Regions from separate parts of the Paenibacillus sp. P13VS genome, predicted to be linked through region 2. Evidence: riboswitches for the same ligand, from Rfam matches in the RefSeq annotation. Region 2 holds a riboswitch; each other region holds the start of a gene.

What was found. A riboswitch is a leader RNA that binds a small molecule or an ion and turns the genes downstream of it on or off. The one in region 2 is predicted to bind thiamine pyrophosphate.
Region 1: linked by a shared signal. The riboswitch ahead of thiC (phosphomethylpyrimidine synthase ThiC) and the one ahead of GUA98_RS13170 (ABC transporter ATP-binding protein) in region 2 are both predicted to bind thiamine pyrophosphate.
Region 3: linked by a shared signal. The riboswitch ahead of GUA98_RS09290 (thiamine phosphate synthase) and the one ahead of GUA98_RS13170 (ABC transporter ATP-binding protein) in region 2 are both predicted to bind thiamine pyrophosphate.

The regions. Positions count from the first base shown of each region.
Region 1 covers NZ_WYEV01000015.1:50,233-52,501, forward strand. The annotation lists gene GUA98_RS25950 (IclR family transcriptional regulator) at 1-269, shown strand, start outside; TPP riboswitch at 393-506, shown strand; gene thiC (phosphomethylpyrimidine synthase ThiC) at 861-2,269, shown strand, end outside.
Region 2 covers NZ_WYEV01000004.1:764,317-766,585, forward strand. The annotation lists gene GUA98_RS13165 (radical SAM/SPASM domain-containing protein) at 1-835, opposite strand, end outside; TPP riboswitch at 1,038-1,140, shown strand; gene GUA98_RS13170 (ABC transporter ATP-binding protein) at 1,310-2,071, shown strand; gene GUA98_RS13175 (ABC transporter permease) at 2,058-2,269, shown strand, end outside.
Region 3 covers NZ_WYEV01000003.1:1,006,449-1,008,717, forward strand. The annotation lists gene thiO (glycine oxidase ThiO) at 1-362, opposite strand, end outside; gene GUA98_RS09290 (thiamine phosphate synthase) at 392-1,018, opposite strand; TPP riboswitch at 1,253-1,362, opposite strand; gene GUA98_RS09295 (ABC-F family ATP-binding cassette domain-containing protein) at 1,472-2,269, opposite strand, start outside.

The DNA of each region.
Region 1 (2,269 bases), on a different contig from region 2:
TGAATGGCCCCGAATGGCCCGTATTTATCGATCCGGAAGTTTATCTGGCCCAGATGGGCGATATTCGGGAGAATGGATATGCGACCAGCTACGAAGAACGTGAGCCTGGAGCGGCTGCAGTATCCGTTCCCATTATGGATCGTAAGGGGAATATTGCTGCTGCGCTATCCGTATCGGGTCCCGTTAGCCGCCTGTCCCAGGAAACTTTGCACGAATATGCACCTGTACTGAAGGAAGCAGCCGCGCAGATGGGCCTCATGTTGTCCTGATCCAGCATGCAATGGAAGATAAAGGGTTGTATTTCCGACTGGCTTGCGCTAGTCTGTAATGGACAGCTCAGCGGGGCTGGAATGAATTGAATATGGAACTGCGGTACACATACCGCAACTGTTAAACGTTACTGGGGGAGTCCGAATTGTCCGGACTGAGACGGGATCGCATGAGATCCCGGACCCTTTGCACCTGATCTGGATCATACCAGCGTAGGGAAGTAATCGGCGATATAACCACGAACACCTGCATAATTTAGCCTTTGGCATGTCTCCACTTGTGGGAGCTTGGCATCAGGCTTGTTATGGGTGATGGACATAAGCCGGTTCCCTCGGGAACCGGCTTTTTTATATACAGCGTCAAGCGATCATCCGCAGCAGAGGGGAGTTGTCTTCTTTTGCGGGAGAGCTGGAGTTGGGTATAACCCACTTATGCCTGCGCCAGATTCTGTCTGCGCTATGCCGCTGTAATGTTCTTTCTTCGGAAGTTGGCCGTTCTTTTCTTGCCTATGCGTGGATGATATGGAACGGGTGCACGAGCAATCAAACTGGCCCATCCATGGGACGACCAACGAGGAGGAAGAGGTAGCGATGAGCATAAACAACAGAACAACAGCACAGGAACATGCAGGGCAGGGGTTGGAAAAAGGAACAGTGGCGGCTGGACGGGTCCAACCGTTTCCCGGCAGCCGCAAAGTTTACATTCAGGGCTCACGTCCGGACATTGCCGTACCCGAGCGTGAAATTGCCCTTCATGACACGAATACCCCCCAAGGGGTGGAGCATAACGAGCCGCTGCGCGTGTACGATACGAGCGGCCCTATGACGGATCCCGGATTTCACGCTGATATTCGGGCAGGCCTGCCAGCTTTGCGTGCACGATGGATTACGGAACGAAACGATGTAGAGGCATACCAGGGACGTACCGTCAAACCGGAGGATAACGGGCTAAAGCCTGGAGGGAAGAGAACCGGAGCTGAAGAATATCCAGGCCTCCGCGGCAAACCGCTGCGTGCACAATCCGGACGCTGTGTCACCCAGATGCATTATGCGAGGCAGGGCATCATTACGCCTGAGATGGAGTTTGCAGCTATCCGTGAGGGCGTGGAGCCGGAGTTCGTCCGGCAGGAGCTGGCGAGCGGCAGGGCTATTCTGCCATCGAATATTAATCATCCCGAGAGCGAACCGATGCTGATCGGACGTCATTTCCACGTGAAGATCAACGCCAATATCGGTAACTCTGCCGTATCCTCTTCGATTGAAGAGGAAGTGGAGAAAATGACTTGGGCGGTACGCTGGGGGTCCGATACGGTAATGGATCTTTCTACGGGCAAGGATATCCATACCACCCGGGAATGGATCATCCGCAATTCCCCGGTGCCGATCGGGACGGTGCCGCTGTATCAGGCGCTGGAGAAGGTGAATGGCGAAGCCGAGGCACTCACCTGGGAGTTGTACCGGGATACGCTCATTGAGCAGGCCGAGCAGGGTGTGGATTACTTTACAATCCATGCAGGCGTGCTGCTGCGTTACATACCGATGACAGCCAAACGGATGACGGGCATTGTGTCTCGGGGTGGGTCCATTATGGCAGCATGGTGCCTTGCACATCACCAGGAGAATTTTTTGTACACGCATTTTGAAGAAATCTGTGAAATCATGAAAAGGTATGATGTGGCCTTCTCTCTCGGAGATGGACTTCGCCCGGGCAGCATCTATGATGCCAATGATGAAGCTCAGATGGCTGAACTTGCTACGCTCGGTGAACTGACACAGATTGCGTGGAAGCATGATGTGCAGGTGATGATTGAGGGGCCAGGACATGTGCCGATGCACAAGATTAAGGAGAATGTCGACCTTCAGATGGAGATCTGCAAGGAAGCACCATTCTATACACTCGGTCCCCTGACAACCGATATTGCACCAGGCTATGACCATATTACCTCAGCCATTGGAGCGGCGATGATCGGCTGGTTCGGAACGTCGATGCTCTGTTATGT
Region 2 (2,269 bases):
GTTCCTCCACAGCTTCCCGCTTGGAAAAACCATAAACCAGATTGTTCGCCCGCTCGCCTTCGACAATCTCCGAGAAAGACTTCTCATGGACGTTACCGAGATTGATGACACCTTCACCATCAAGGCAGCACGGAACAACCGTGCCATCCACAAGGACGGCCGCCTGACTGCGCAGCGCATGACAGAAGCCTTTGCCATCATCCTCTGGTGCATCCAGACTTGGCCACTGGAACTCGTGGTCCTGATTGAGATAGACATTCGGTGCAATTTTGACGCCGCTGCCTGGAACCACCTTTTCCTCAATGCGGAAATCCAGGTTGAACTCGCGCTCCAGGACCTCCAGTGTTTCCCGGTTCCGATTCATCTGGGCATTCGTGAAGTTATCCTGCGTTAGATTCCAGAGCCGGAACGAGATGATAACATTGTGCTTCACAGCTTCCCTTGCAAAAGATAGAATGTTGCTGAGGTATCCCTCACGGTCCGTCGATCCCTCATGCCCGTCAAAGCTGTGCAGCGAGAAGTTCATTTGCCGCAATGCCGGTTTGCCAAGCAGCTTATGCTGGGTCTTGGGCAGCAGCGTTCCGTTCGTTGTTATGTTTACCTTGAATCCCTTCTCGTGTGCGGAATCCAGTAACACATCAATTTTGGGGTGAAGTAACGGCTCCCCTTTGACATGCAAATAAATGTGTTTGGTATGTGGCTTAATCTGATCCAATATATTGTTGAAGACTTCAGGGTCAATGAATCCTTTGGCACGCTTGGTCTGCGGACAGAAGCTGCATGCCAGGTTACATATGCTAGTAATTTCAATATATACTTTCTTGAACGTTTTCAACTCGGGGTCCCCATTCTGCTTAGGAGGGAGAACAGTCCCACCCTCATTTGTAATCCGGCCCATATGTGCCATCCCCATTATATCGGGTTAGGAAGCCAAGGTAAATCCGCGAATGGGTTTAACGTTTAACTTTTGCCTCTAAGCCCTCTTTACATCTCGCGTGAATGTGATATATGCTGTGTACACAACTGCATATCTTGAACGATTGCACTAGGGGAGCCTTGCGGCTGAGACGAATGAATGTATTCGGACCCTTTGAACCTGATCTGGATCATACCAGCGGAGGGAAGTGGAGCGGACTTTCAGTTAACGGATTTTTTTCATATTCATATGAACATGAATGTCGGTTGAACTTAACAGGCCCACTCATTTCTCCGGAAATGAGCGGGCTTTTTCGCGTTTACTTACAACAGATCGCAAACAACGTGCATTTCCGTTCAGGCAGTTTTTATTCCAAGGGGGTCAAGGAACCAGATGAGCAACGATGTACAGATTGACAACATGACCTTTACTTTTCCGGATCAGAGACATTCCCCCGTGCTCTCCAATGTATCGATGTGTGTAAAAAAGGGAGAATTCGTCTCGCTAATCGGCTCCAGCGGGTCGGGCAAGAGCACACTCTTCAAGCTGCTCGCAGGCTTGCTTGAACCGACAGACGGCACGATTGAAATTGCTGGGGTGCCGCCAGGACAGCGACTCGGGCGAGTCGCCTACATGCCGCAGAAGGATCTGCTGTTATCCTGGCGGACGGTTATGGAGAACTGCCTGCTTCCCTCGGAGCTTGCCCCGAGGAAGCAGGACAAGGTGAAGCTGCGCGCTGACATTATGGCTGGACTCAACAGATTTGGCTTATCCGGCTATGAGCATGCCTACCCGGATGAACTGTCCGGCGGCATGAAGCAGCGGGTTGCCCTGCTGCGCACATTGTTGACAGGAGGACAGCTGATGCTGCTGGACGAGCCCTTCGGCGCGCTTGATGCCATGACTAAGCGGGAGATGCATCGCTGGTTGCTTGAATTGTGGGAAAGTCTCGGCAAAACGGTGCTGTTCATCACCCATGATATCGAAGAAGCCCTGTTATTAAGTGACCGGATCGTCCTTCTCACGCCTGGCGGTCGGCAGTTGCTGGACATGAAGGTGCCTCTGCCCCGTCCGAGACATTCGGACATGGTCTACGATCCGGATCTGATACAGATGCGACAACGGTTGGAGGATCAACTACATGCGAAGCCTTAGCATCAGCAGATGGTTTGCCCGCTATGGCCTATTCGCTGCGCTTCTCCTCCTGATGCTGGCCTGCTGGGAATGCATCGTGCGATTAGGATGGGTCCCTTCTTTCATCATCCCTGCACCTACATCGATAGCGAGTTCTCTAGTTGAGCATCGGCATCTGCTCCTGGGAACCCATCTGCCTGCCACATTGATGGAGGTAGC
Region 3 (2,269 bases), on a different contig from region 2:
TGCAGGCCAATTTCAATGCCGCTTAGTCGTTGAAGCTGTTCTCTTTGCTGATGCAGTCGTTTTCTACTTTCATATGCTAGCTTTGACATCAGAGTAGTATGAAACGTCTCGCTGTCTGCAGCTAACATGCCCGCTGCGGCAGAAGATGTCTCACCTGCAATACGTGCACGCTCGATTAAAATCACTTCTTTACCTCGTGAAGCTAGCTCATACGCGATGGCACAACCTATAATGCCGCCTCCCACAACAATCGTTTCGGCATGAAGCTTGCCACGAAGTTCTCCACGTAATTGGGCCGTAAAAGCTGCTGCATTTCGGTAAAGTCTGCCACTTCGTCTTCGCCCTCTGGCTTCTCCGCTCATTCATTCACCCCCGCGTTCCGTCTTATTTTCTACCGTTCAATAGCCTGCCTCAAGGCTGCTGCTGCGCGTTGCGGATTATCACTGGTCCAGATAGATGATATTACTGCCGCACCACTTGCTCCGGCTGCACGTACAGCAGATATGTTTGCCGGTCCAATACCGCCAATGGCAATTACGGGAACGGAAACAGCTGAGCATATTTCAGACAGTGCAGATAGCCCTCTCGGCTTGCTCCCAGGTTTACTGCTGGAGGAAAATACATGACCATAAAAGAGGTAATCTGCTCCCCGTTCTTCAGCTACTCTAGCTTCGTGAAGAGAGTGAACAGAAATGCCGAGACGAAGTCGATCGCTTTTGTTCAGGCTGCTGCCTTGGATAGTCGCCAAATTGGACTGGCCCCAATGAACCCTCTGAAATGCTACATGTTTCTCCAACTCATTCAACTCACATAGACCATTGATCACGATCCTATCAGCTGGAATTCCTGCGTACAGTAAACTGTACGCCCATTGGATTTTTTGTTCATTGGTTAAATGTTTCTCCCGGATGTGAATATAGTCAAGCAAGGGCCATAAATTCGTTGCAATCTTTACAAAACGTTTTTCATCCCCTATGCCCGGCGAAACAGCATGCAGCTCAAACGATAATGAATTCACAAGTTTCCTAGAGATATCCGTTTGGTTTCACCTTCCCTGCCGTCACAATATGTAAGCACAAAAAAGCCACTCCCGTAGGGAGTGGCCGCGATAACATGTCAAGTTAGTTAAATGAGCTTTACATGCCAGTTGTCAGGTATACAAGCTATTAAACCATATACGAGACACCTTCATGTTCCACTTCTGAGCATTCACATTCGCTTCAAAATCGAATATTAATTTGCCCATATCATTAACTAAAACGCGCCACTTCCCTACGCTGGTATAATCCAGATCAGGTGCAAAGGGTCCGGAATCGCATTATTCCATCTCAGCCGCAACGAGCGGCCCCCCTAGTGATCGTATGAAGTTGTAGCCTATGTTACCATAGACACCTTTTTTTGTCACCGTTGATTTTTCAAACTCTTGTCGATGAATATTTTGATTCTAGAGCACTTCATTGCTGCGGAACAATTAGTTTTTCTCAGACCAGGCTTCGACGTCCCATGTTTTGGTGACCCAATCCTGATAAAATTCAGGTTCATGCGAAACGAGCAGTACTGTACCTTTAAACTCTTGCAGAGCTCGTTTTAGTTCCGCTTTTGCTGTTACATCCAGGTGGTTTGTTGGTTCATCAAACAGGATCCAATTGCTTTCACGCATCAGAAGCTTGCACAAGCGCACTTTCGCTTGTTCTCCCCCGCTAAGCGCACTCAGCGGACGAGTGATGTGCTCGTTTTTCAAACCGCAGCGTGCCAAATGTCCTCGTACTTCATTCTGTGTCAGATGGGAGAATTCGTTCCACACATCTTCAATCGGTGTAATATTGCCAGCACGGACTTCCTGTTCAAAATAAGCCGTCTCCAGATAATCCCCCAGAAACGTTTTACCGCTAATCGGAGGTATTTTCCCCAAGATGGTTTTAAGCAGCGTCGACTTACCTACACCATTACATCCAACAATGGCTATCTTCTCACCACGTTCGATTGTCATTGTCATTTTAGGCAGCAAAGGGTAGGAATAACCAATCTCAAAATCAATTCCCTCGAATACTGTTTTGCTGCTGGCACGGGCATCTTTGAATTTAAATGTCGGTTTTGCCGCTTCATCCGGGCGATCGATTCGTTCAATCTTGCCCAGCTGCTTCTCGCGGCTTTTGGCACGTCCGGATGTGGAGGCTCTTGCCTTGTTACGCTGAATGAAATCTTCCTGTTTCTTAATATATTCCTGCTGTTTCTCATAAGCATCGATATGTTGAGCTTTTTGCATATC